DNA from 2 places in the Rhodococcus sp. 1R11 genome. Region 1 is predicted to be linked to the other one. Evidence: riboswitches for the same ligand, from Rfam matches in the RefSeq annotation. Region 1 holds a riboswitch; the other holds the start of a gene.

Region 1 (5,850 bases):
GGCAGTGGCGCGTCGGTGCCGGTCGGTAGCGGCCGCAGACTGGCCGTGGGGCGGGCGCACTCGTCGTCCGCCGGTGTTTCGGTGGGCCGAGCCGCGACGGTTGCTCCGTCGGGCAGAGGCGGTTCGGTGAACGTCGTATCGCTCTGTGCCGCAATTCTTTCCGGCGGCGAGCATCCGACGAGCAGGGCTGTCGCGACGAGGCCGGCGGCGAGTAGGCGTCTCACAGGTATTCACGCAGCCTCGGGAACAGGCCGACTCCGAATGCCACCGAGGCCACCACCGTGAGCACGTACGCGCCGTTGGACAAGCCCGACAGGACCCAGACGGATCGGTCGATGTTGGAGCGTAGTTCGCTTCGGGCACTGTCGATCCCGTCGACCAGCACATTGTCGAGAGCATTGAACGCGGCCGCCGAATCCGAATCACCCGATCCGGTCGCTATCGACACCGCACCGTTGAAGTCGCCCACCTCGAGCGCCGAATCGATGCGCGCATGCGAGGCCGACCAGTTGTTCAGGGCCTCGGTCACCTCGGGGTCGCCCTCGAACATGTCCGCGAGCCGAGAGACGTTGCCGGCGAACGACTGTCCGTAATCCTGGCTGCCACCGCGGCGGGCCAGGTCGAGTGTCTCGTCCGCCCTGGCCTGCTGGGCCAGAATGAAACCCGTCGTGTAGGACTTCAGCGGAGCCACCCCGCGGTCGATCGCGCGGTCGGTGGCGATCGACGAGATCAACCCCACCACCAACATCCACCCGAGCAAGCCCGCCAGAGCGGCCGTGGCACCGAGAAAACCGACATTGAGTGTGCGACGCGTCGTCCGGGACAGATACCACTGGGCGAGACCGGTCATCAGCAACAGGAACACCACCGACCCGATCGCGAAGTACGGGGGACTGGTGAACCTCTCCTGATCCGCCGAGACGCGAGAGGCCTGCTCGGTATACAACTTCTCGGCCAGCGGCAACAGACTCGACTGCATCATCGTCGACGCCTCGCCGAGGTATGCCGCACCCACCGGGTTCCCGCTGCGATTGTTCGCTCTCGCCGTCTCGACCAGCCCGCTGTACACCGGCAACCCGGTGGCGATCTGCGTCAGCACCGCGCTGGTGGCCTCGTCCTTGTCGGTGACCCCGGCGGACGCGGCGATCAATTCCGACGAAGCCTCACCCAAAGCCTGCGAGTACCGGTCACGCACCTCGGGTTGCTCGAGCCCGCCGGCGATGAATGCCGACGCGGCGGCCGCGTCGGCGACCGACAGGGCACCGTAGAGATTCTGAGCCGAGTTGGCGAACGGCTCGGTACGCACCAGCAGTGTCCCGAGAGTGTCGACTCGATCGGTCACCGCCGTCGACGCGAGATTTCCGACCGTCAGCGCCAACACGACCAGCGCGGTACCCATCGCGACCAACCGCGCAGGCGTCGAACGCATCGTGTATCGAACCGGTGGCTTGCCTGCAGCGGCACCGACGTGGGGTGCCGTTGTCGGGGGGACGGCAGCGGAGGGAGTAATGCCGGCCGCGATCACGCACCGAGCATATAAGCAGGCGGACCGCGCTGCAGCCACTACAGCACAGACACAGCGGCGAGGCGGTTCACCTAGGGTGGGGAGCATGCGCGGTGACGGGGACGGTTGGGTGATCGGTGAGAACGGTTCTCGGCACTGGGGCAAGCACGGCGCCGCCGGTTTGCTGCTCCGTGCGCCCTCCGATGCGGGCGAACCGATGGTGTTGCTGCAGCACCGCGCGTTGTGGAGTCATCAGGGCGGAACGTGGGCCCTGCCGGGCGGGGCTCGCGACTCGCACGAGAGCACCGAGCACGCGGCGGTCCGCGAGGCGCACGAGGAAGCCGGTATCGCGGCCGAACAGTTGAGCGTGCGCAGCGAGCGTGTCACCGCCGCAGTCCCGAGCGGTTGGTCGTACACCACGGTCATCGCCGACACCGATCACCCGCTCGCCACCGTCCCGAACGGTGAGAGCACCGAACTGCGATGGGTGCCGGAGTCCATCGTCGCCGAGCTGCCACTGCACCCGGGTTTCGCGTCGAGCTGGCCGTCGTTGCGTACCGAGCCGCTGCGCGTGCTGCTCGACACCGCCAACGTCCTCGGCTCCCGGCCCGACGGCTGGTGGAAGGACCGCGCCGGCTCGACGGATGCGCTGTTGACGTCCTTGGCCGCGACACTGCCGCGCACGGTGGAGCTACCGAGCGGCCAGTACGGCTGGCTCACCCGCATCGAGGCCGTGCTCGAAGGGCAAGCGCGCGACGCCCTGATCGACGATCCGCGCATCCCGGTGATTCTCGCGGACGGCAGTGGCGACGACACCCTCACCGATCAGGCCCACCGATCGACGGACCTGACCGCGTTGGTCACCGCCGACCGCGGCCTGCAGAATCGACTGCCCGGCGCGGTGCAGGTGCTCTCGCCGTCCGCCGTGCTCGCCTGGCTGTGACATCCGCTTTGTGACATCAGCCCAGTGACGTCAGTTCTGTAGCGCCTGTACCAGCGCGCGTGCGGCAGCCTGCGGATCGCGCGCCTCGGTGATCGCCCGAACGACCACGATGCGCTCGGCTCCCGCCGCTCGAACCTGATCCACATTGGTCGCGTCGACGCCGCCGATGGCGAACCATGGCCGCTCCGGCAGCGCATCCGCGGTGGCCCGCAGCGTTTCCAAGCCGGCGGCCGAGCGGTTGGGCTTGGTGGGCGTCGGCCACACCGGACCGACGGCGAAGTAGTCGACGCCGTCCTCGATCGCAGCGAGCGAGGACTGCGCGCGGTTCTGCGTCGAGCGTCCGATCACCACGTCCGGGCCGAGAATCTGGCGCGCATAATGCACCGGCAGGTCACCCTGGCCCAGATGCAGGACGTCGGCACCGGACGCCAGCGCCAGATCCGCGCGGTCGTTGACGGCCAGCAATGCACCGTGGCGTTTGGTGGCAGCGAGCAGAATCGCCAGCGCAGCGAGCTCGTCCTTGGCCTCGAGCGGCCCGAACTGGCGCTCACCGGCGGAGTTCTTGTCGCGCAGCTGGATGATGTCGACGCCGCCGGACAACGCGGCCTCGGCGAACTGCGCGAGATCGCCCTTGTCGCGCCTGGCATCGGTACACAGGTAGAGGCGAGCGGACGCAAGACGCTCGCGAGGAGTCTGGTTGCGGGCGGTCTGAGTTGGGTGCACGAAACGAACTGTATTCTCATGGCAGCCGCGACCGACGACGGAGTGGCCGACATATCGCGGGAGTCCCGAGGATCGTGGGGCTGAGAGTGGGTTCGCCGCCCTTACCGTCAATACCTGAACCCGATCATGCGGGCGCAGGGAGTGAGGACGTGAATCGCGTGCATATCGTCGTAATCGGCGGAGGCGTCATCGGGCTGTCGACGGCGCTACGACTGGCGGAGGACGGCCACCGGGTGGTGGTGCACGATCCTGCGCTGGGTCGAGGCGCGTCGTGGGTCGCCGGCGGCATGCTGGCCCCGCTGTCCGAGGGGTGGCCCGGTGAACACGAACTCCTACGGCTCGGTGCCGCGTCACTGGCGCGGTGGCCGGACTTCGCCGGACGCCTTCCCGGCCCGTCGGTGTTCTCGGCCACCGGATCGATGACGGTTGCCCTCGACTCCGCCGATGCCTCCGACCTGCGCACGATCGCCGAATGGGTGGGCGAGCAGGGACACGAGCTCGAGATTCTCGGCCGCGCGCAGGTGCGTGAACTCGAACCTGCGTTGGCGCAGAACATTCGGCTCGGATTGTTGGCACCGACCGAGCTGTCCGTCGACAATCGGGCCCTGGTCGCCGCGCTCGAGCAGGGATGTCTCGATGCCGGAGTGGAGTTCGTGGCAACCTCGATCGACGCAATTCCCGACGCCGACCAGGTGGTCCTGGCCGCCGGTTCTCGCTGCGCCGCACTGTGGCCGACACTGCCCGTCCGGCCGGTGAAAGGCGAGATCCTGCGGCTGCGTCGCCGACCCAGCGCCGCACCGCCGCCGAGCCGCACCATCCGCGGAACCGTGCACGGCCGCCCCGTGTACCTGGTGCCACGCGGTGACGGATTGGTCGTCGGCGCAACACAATACGAATCCGGTGAGGACACGCAGGTCACCGTGGCGGGGGTACGAGACCTGATCGCCGACGCGGAACGGCTGATGCCGAGCATCGGCGAGTACGAACTGTACGAGACCGCTGCAGGATTACGGCCGATGAGCCCCGACGGACTGCCGTTGATCGGCAGACTCGCCGACAACGTGATCGTCGCTACCGGACACGGCCGCAACGGCATTCTGCTCGCGCCGATCACCGCAGACGCCGTCGCCGCGCTGATATCGGGCGAGGCGCTACCCGAGGCGAAAGCCGCCACACCCGAACGCTTCTCGGACATCTCGAGCCCACAGATCGACTCTTCTCGAATCGAAAGGACACCATGACACAGGTTGCCATCGGCATCACCGTCAACGGCGAGGATCACCTGCTCACCGAGGACATGACCATGCGTCGGCTGCTCGAATTCCTGGGGCTGCCCGAGAAGGGCATTGCCGTCGCCGTCGACGGTGCTGTGCTGCCCAAGAGTCGCTGGGAGACCACCGACGTCCAAAAGGGTTGGACCATCGACGTTCTCACCGCAGTGCAGGGTGGTTGAGCGCATGACGGACGTGACCACTTCCGGACTGACAATTGCCGATCGCACCTTCACCTCGCGGCTCATCACCGGCACCGGGGGAGCGGCCAACCTCGCCGTCCTCGAGGAGGCGCTCGTGGCGTCGGGCACCGAACTGACCACCGTCGCGATGCGCCGCGTCGACGCCGCAGGTGGGACGGGAGTGCTCGATCTGCTGCGCCGGTTGAACATCGCCCCGCTGCCGAACACCGCGGGGTGTCGAGGATCGGCCGAGGCCGTGCTCACCGCTCAACTGGGCCGCGAGGCGCTCGAGACCGACTGGGTGAAGCTCGAAGTGATCGCCGACGAGCGAACCCTGCTGCCCGACGCCATCGAATTGGTCAGGGCAGCAGAGCAACTCGTCGACGACGGTTTCCAGGTGCTGCCGTACACCACCGACGACCCGGTGCTGGCCAAGCGTCTCGAAGACATCGGCTGCGTGGCCGTCATGCCGCTCGGCTCGCCCATCGGCACCGGCCTCGGCATCGCCAACCCGCACAACATCGAGATGATCGTCGAGGCGGCAGGGGTGCCGGTGATCCTCGACGCGGGCATCGGCACCGCCAGCGACGCCACCCTCGCGATGGAACTCGGCTGCGATGCAGTGCTGCTCGCGACCGCGGTGACCCGCGCCAAGGATCCCGCGCTGATGGCGTCGGCGATGAAGCATGCGGTGGCCGCGGGTTACCAAGCCCGACATGCAGGCCGCATCCCGAAACGATTCTGGGCGCAGGCCAGCTCACCGATGTAGCGGCTGCGTCGGCGGCGCGGCGCTTTGTGTGGTGCTGCGTATTTCGCAAACGCGAGCGCGTTTGCGAAACGCGCGCAGAATAGTGGCGAAAATGAGGGCGAATCCCCGCGCATCTGGCAAACGCGCGCGCATTTGCGGCCGCGCTCAGGCGACCACGCGACGCAGCCAGGCCTTCGCTGTCTCAGGGTCTGTGTCATCCAAAAGGATGATGCAAGTCGCGACTGTGGGGCGATGTGGACACGCCGTCGATCAGGGACAGTTGTCCCATGATCGAAGTGACAGGACTGACCAAGCAGTACGGAGCGGTGACGGCGGTCGACAACCTCACCTTCACCATCAAACCCGGCATCGTGACCGGCTTTCTCGGACCGAACGGTGCGGGCAAGTCCACCACGATGCGGATGATTCTCGGGCTCGACCGCCCCACCTCGGGGACGGCGACCATCGAGGGCAAGAGC
Region 2 (5,850 bases), on a different contig from region 1:
CGGTGAGAAGTAGACGCGGCGTCCGTCCTGCGTGGTACCCGCGCCTTCGATGCCGATGACCGTCGGCAGCGACCGCGGACTGAGGTAGTGGGTACCGGCGGCAATGACGATGTCGACGGCATTGAGCGTTGCAGCCGCCACGTCGATCACCTCCGAACCCTCCGCAGGTGCTGGGTTGCCGTGGTCCGTGTACGTCGGCACCCCGAACTCGGTCAGAACTGCTGCCTTCATGTCCGGCCTTTCGACGAATGGTCATTCACTGAATCCTGATTCAGTGTGTAGCCTGACTGTTGAGGTGTCAACAGGAAGGGGAACAGCGGTGGCAACCACTGGTCGCGCTCACCAGGCCGAGCAGACTCGCATCGAGCTGGAAAATGCCGCCCGCGCCGTCTTCGCCCGGTCCGGATACCTCAACACCAAGATCGTCGACATCACCCGGGAAGCAGGCCGGGCCGCAGGGTCGTTCTACAACCACTACTCGGGCAAGGACGAGTTGCTGTTGGCCCTCGCCGAACAGATCGGTGAGGACGCCGACGTCATCGTCGCGGCGCAGGATCCTTCCGCTCGCGAGCACCCCACCATGCGTCCACATCTGGAGGTCTTCTGGCAGTTGCTGACACGGCACCGGGTTGTGATCGATGCGCTTCGGGACGCCGCACTGGTGAGTCCAGAATTCGCCGAACGGATGCAGAGATTCACGCAGGTTCAATTCGAGCCCTGGGTCGAACGCCTCAGCGCATTCGAGAAGGCACGAGTCGAGCTTCCGGCACCTCCTGCCACCACCGCGATGCTGATCGGCGGTGCGACGGAGAATTTCGCGCGGCTGTGGCAGGGCTCGCCCGAGGACGGTCTCGACGCTCTGGTGACGTTCGTCGATCGAGGAGTCTTCGGGCCGGCCGCTCAGTGAGCCAGGTGCCCGCGAAGCGTCGAGGTGGTGTAGTCCGCACGAAAGAGACTGCGCTGCTGCAAGATAGGGACCACCTGATCGACGAATTCCGTGAGCGAATCCGGGTAGCGCGGGCACATCAGGTTGAATCCGTCGGCACCGCGACCAATCCAGGTTTCCATCTCGTCGGCGATGGACTCCGGTGTGCCGATCATCGTTGCGTGCCCGCCGCCGGCAGCCAGCGTGCCGAGCAACTCACGCACGGTGGGGGCGTCTTTCTCGACGATGCGCAGAATCGTCTCGTAGCGGCCCTGCGGTCCGGTGAACTCTGCTGCCGGCGGTAGCGGGGGCACCGGTTCATCGAGTTCCCAAGCAGCACAGTCCTGTCCGGTGAAGGTCGACAACATTGCCAGTGACTGCTCGGTCGGTAGCAGCTGATCCAGTTCGGCCTTCTTGCGTCGGGCCTCGTCCATCGTCGATCCGATGTACGTCACCAAACCCGGCATGATTCCCACTGCCGCACTGTCTCGGCCCGCGTGGGCGATGCGCGCCTTCACGTCGTCGTAATAGCTCTGCGCTGCAACGAGATCGTAGGCGACGGCATAGATGGCCTCGGCGTACTTCGCAGCGAGATCACGACCCGGCCCCGACGCCCCGGCCTGGAACAGCACCGGCCTGCCCTGCGGTGAACGCGGCACCGTCAACGGACCGTCGACCCGAAAATGTTTGCCGTCGTGATCGATGGCATGCACCTTGGCCGGGTCCGCATACGCTCCGGCGCGATCGAGCGTCAACGCGTCGGCGTCCCACGAATCCCACAGCGCCAGTGCAGTATCGACGAACTCTTCGGCGCGAGCATAACGCTCCTCACGAGCCGGGATGACATCCATCCCGTGGTTGCGTGCCTCGGCGTCGAACATGGAGGTGACGACGTTCCAGCCGGCTCGGCCGCCGCTGATGTGATCGAGCGACGCCAGCATGCGCGCGGCATGGAACGGGGTGTAGAACGTCGACGACACAGTCGTGACCAGACCGATGTGGGTGGTGGCTCTGGCCATGGCCGACAGCGCCGTGATCGGTTCGAGAAACCAGGTTCCTGCGCCGGCCGGATCGCGAACGGAATGCCCGTCGGCGAAGAACACCGCGTCGAACTTTCCCCGTTCGGCCAGCTGCGCAAGTTCCTCGTAGTACGCGATGTTGCCCAGGTCCTCCACTCGCGAATCGGGATGCCGCCACGCTGCACTGTGATGTCCGCAGCCGTACAGAAACGCGTTGAGGTGCATATCAGTTCTTGACCAGACCGCCGTCGACAACGAGGTTCTGACCGGTCACCGACCGCGCCCACGGGGAGGCGAAGAACAGCAGAGCATCGGCGAATTCCTCCGGCGTGGTGACGCGTTGCAGCGGGGTCGAGGCAGCGATGAAGTCGAACACCTCGGCCGGGGTCGCGGCGCTGGCATCGGTGGTGCGCAGCAGTCCACCCGAGACCATGTTGACGGTGATGTTGTCAACGCCCAGGTCCGCGGACAGAGTGCGGGTCAGCGAGAGCAGTGCGGCCTTGGACGCCGTGTAGTCGTGGTACGGCACCACCGGATTCTGAAACAAGTTGGTGCCCACGTTGATGATTCGGCCGAAGCCCGCCTCACGCATTCCCGGCAGCGCAGCCTGAGTGGTGAGCAACGCGGCGCGGACGCTGCCACGCAACTGGGCGTCGAAGCGCTCCCAGGTGATGGTGTCGGCCTTGGGGCGGGCATCACCGTCGAACGAGAAGTCGGCCAATGCGTTGTTGACGACGGTGGTGATCGGAGTGCCGAAATGCGCACGGGCCGAGTCGAACACCGTGGCCACCGCGCTCTCGTCGGTCACATCACCCTGAACCGCGAAAGCATTTCCGCCCAGGCGGTCGGCCAGCGCTTCGGCGGCTTCTTTGCTGGTGCGATAGTCGATCACCACACGTGCGCCTTGACCGGCGAACGCCGCAGCGATCGCTGCCCCGAGTCCGCGCCCACCGCCGGTGACCAACACCGTCTGCTCGTCGATTTTCATGCGCCTCGCCTCTCGTTCGAGGTCGGGACCGTCACGAGAGACAGGAATACCGAAACGTCACGACATTCCCTTCGCTGGTCCTAACCAGATCAGGTTCGACGGGTGTGTTCTCAGCCCCTGGGGGCACCCCGTGTCGCGCTCGACTGTACCCACCGGGCTCGGCAGGTCGCTGCATTGCCGTCGATACGGGTCTCTAGCTCAGTTGATAGATACCCGAATAGGACGATGACAAGTTACTGTGCCGCCATGGCCGAACGCGTCTACCTGGAGTATCGCCTCGACGAGAACGTGATTTTTGTACTCGACCACCGCACGGTCGAAGCGTTCGACGCCGCCGTGAGGATCGCGGCCGGTGGGCGCTGTCGGTGGCACGTCGATCAGCTCGGTGTGGACGCGAAGCCGACGCGGGACGGCACCAAGATCGTCCTCGGTCTGCGAGCATCCGACGGCAGCATCGGCTATTCGGGCGACCGTATGAAGTTCACCGTGACCGACGAACAGCTGCCGCATCTGCTGGCGTTCTTCGACCGCGCAAAGGCGGCCAGAGCACTCAGCTGACGATCGCCCAGCCGTGCGCGGGCACCGTGACCCTGCCGCCGTCCAGGTGTGCCTCGCCCGCGATCACCTCAGCACCTTCGACCGCGTAGTCGATCGCGTCGTCGCCGAGGTTGAGCGCCACCGTCATCGAATTGTCGTCCGCGTACACGCGGTAGAGCAGTGCGGTGTTGGTGAGCTCGAGAGTCTCGGTGCGCGCGGAGTACAACCACGGATTGCGACGCCGAACTGCGATCAGCTCCTGATGCACGCGGTAGACCGGCCAACCGTACGGGGCCAGATCCTCGGATGTCTCCGGGTATTCGGGACGCACCTCGTCATCACCGCCGACGCGATCTTCCTTGATACCGCGGAACGCCTGCTCGTCGCCGTAGTAGATCATCGGCATACCGCCCACGGTGAACAGAACCACCAACGCGTGCAGCAGATGTCGCTCGTCCTCGATGACGCTGGCGATGCGGTTGACGTCATGATTTCCGACGAAGGTGGCGGGCACGAAGGCGTCGAGCCAGCCGTTATGGCGCTCCAACGCATGCGAGAGCTCGAAGAAATTCTTCTCGCTCAGGCCACTCCAGATCGCCTTCCACAGTTCGTACTGGGTAACCGAATCCAACGTGGAGGCCGAGACGATCCGGTCGTAGTCACCGTGGATGACCTCGCCCAGAAAGTATGCATCCGAGTGCTTCTCACGAACCTTCGGGAGCACCGCGGCCCAAAAGCGTGGCGGTACAGCGTAGGCCGCGTCGAGCCGCCAGGCGTCGACGCCGCGTTCGAGCCAGTGCGAGAGCACATCCACGACGTACTGCTGCACATGCGGGCTCTCGTGGTTGAGTGCGACCAGTTCGTCGTGGCCCTCGAAGTTGCGATGCGTCGGCTCGTTCCCGGACCAGTCCAGATGGAACCACCCGGCGGCCTCGGAATCCGGGCCCTCGGCCAGGGCCTCACGGAACTTCGGGAAGCTTTGCGCGACATGGTTGAAGACGCCGTCGAACATCACCTTCAGGCCGCGGGAGTGCGCCGCCGCGATCAGCGAGTCGATATCCTCGTCGGTGCCGAGCCGACCGTCGACATGGTAGTAGTCGACGGTGTCGTAGCCGTGCTTCTCGGACTCGAAGATCGGACCGAGGGCGATGCCCGACGCACCGAGCTCGAGGGCGTAGTCGAGCCACTTCTCGATTCTGTTCAGCCGGTGCAGATCCGACTGCGATTCACCGTCCCATCCGTGCACCGGCGCACCGGTGAAGCCGAGCGGGTACAAGTGCCACCAGATGGCGTGCTTCGTCCACTCCATCAGGACGCCTCGATCGAGTCGCGACCGAGCTCGTCCGCGCCGGTATGGCCGGACAGGCTGGTCACCAAGTCGAATTCGGCCAGCAGGCAACGTAATACGTGTGCAACCCCCTCCTGCCCACCGAGGGCGAGACCGTAGAGGAACGGGCGGCCGAGTAGAACCGCATCGGCACCGAGGGCAAGAGCCTTCGCCATGTCCGCGCCGGTCCGTACACCCGAATCGAACAGGATCGTCAGGTCGTCACCGACCGCATCGACGATGGACGGGAGTGCGTCGAGAGACGGCCTGGCACCGTCGATCTGACGCCCACCGTGGTTGGAGACCACGATGCCGTCGACTCCATGGGCTGCGGCTTCCCGGGCGTCGCCGACGGTGCAGACGCCCTTGAGCACAATGGGACCGTCCCAGTGCTCGCGCAGGAACGCCAGGTTCTTCCACGACAGCCCCGGGTTGGGGAACATCTGCGCCCAATGCATCGCGGCCGCAACGGGATTCTCCTCGACGGGCTGCGCCAGTCCGGCTTGGAACGCCGGATCGCTCAGGTAGTTCTCAATGCCAAGGTTGGCCAGGAAGGGAAGGTATCCGCGGTCCAGATCGGCGGGCCGCCAGCCCAGCAACGTCGTGTCGAGCGTCAGCACCAACGTGGTGAATCCAGTGTTCTTCGCACGCTGCAGGAAGCTCAGCAGTACCGATTCGTCCGTCGGCCAGTACAACTGATACCAGCGCGGCGCATCCCCGCCTGCCTCGGCGATCTGCTCGAACGAATGCGACGCCTGCGTCGAATGTATGTACGGCACACCGAGTTCCGCAGCCGCGCGAACCGTCGCGAGTTCACCGTCGGGATGGGCGAGAGTCTGAATACCCACCGGTGCGATCAACAGCGGAACGGGCATCTCGGTGCCGAGCACGGTGCACGCATGATCACGCGAGGCCGAGCTGCGCAGCATCCGCGGCGTGATGGCCCACCTGTCGAATGCGGCCCGGTTCGCACGCGCTGTCGAGCCACTTCCCGCGCTGGCGACGATGTAGCCCAACGCCTCGGGCGACAGCTTCTCGGCAGCCTGGTCCTCCA

What was found. Region 1 has a riboswitch for thiamine pyrophosphate ahead of thiO (glycine oxidase ThiO). Riboswitches for the same ligand answer to the same signal wherever they lie in the genome.
Region 2: another riboswitch for thiamine pyrophosphate. It lies ahead of E4P29_RS24300 (3-oxoacyl-ACP reductase); the one in region 1 lies ahead of thiO (glycine oxidase ThiO).

What each region holds. Positions count from the first base shown of each region.
Region 1 covers NZ_SPNG01000001.1:451,691-457,540, reverse strand. The annotation lists gene E4P29_RS02290 (glutamate ABC transporter substrate-binding protein) at 1-224, opposite strand, end outside; gene E4P29_RS02285 (hypothetical protein) at 221-1,525, opposite strand; gene E4P29_RS02280 (NUDIX hydrolase) at 1,611-2,447, shown strand; gene thiE (thiamine phosphate synthase) at 2,478-3,170, opposite strand; TPP riboswitch at 3,217-3,328, shown strand; gene thiO (glycine oxidase ThiO) at 3,329-4,411, shown strand; gene thiS (sulfur carrier protein ThiS) at 4,408-4,623, shown strand; gene E4P29_RS02260 (thiazole synthase) at 4,628-5,392, shown strand; gene E4P29_RS02255 (ABC transporter ATP-binding protein) at 5,659-5,850, shown strand, end outside.
Region 2 covers NZ_SPNG01000019.1:18,628-24,477, reverse strand. The annotation lists gene E4P29_RS24315 (zinc-binding dehydrogenase) at 1-231, opposite strand, end outside; gene E4P29_RS24310 (TetR/AcrR family transcriptional regulator) at 320-907, shown strand; gene E4P29_RS24305 (LLM class flavin-dependent oxidoreductase) at 901-2,169, opposite strand; gene E4P29_RS24300 (3-oxoacyl-ACP reductase) at 2,171-2,932, opposite strand; TPP riboswitch at 2,981-3,073, opposite strand; gene E4P29_RS24295 (hypothetical protein) at 3,179-3,490, shown strand; gene E4P29_RS24290 (alpha-amylase family glycosyl hydrolase) at 3,483-4,778, opposite strand; gene E4P29_RS24285 (alpha-hydroxy-acid oxidizing protein) at 4,778-5,850, opposite strand, start outside.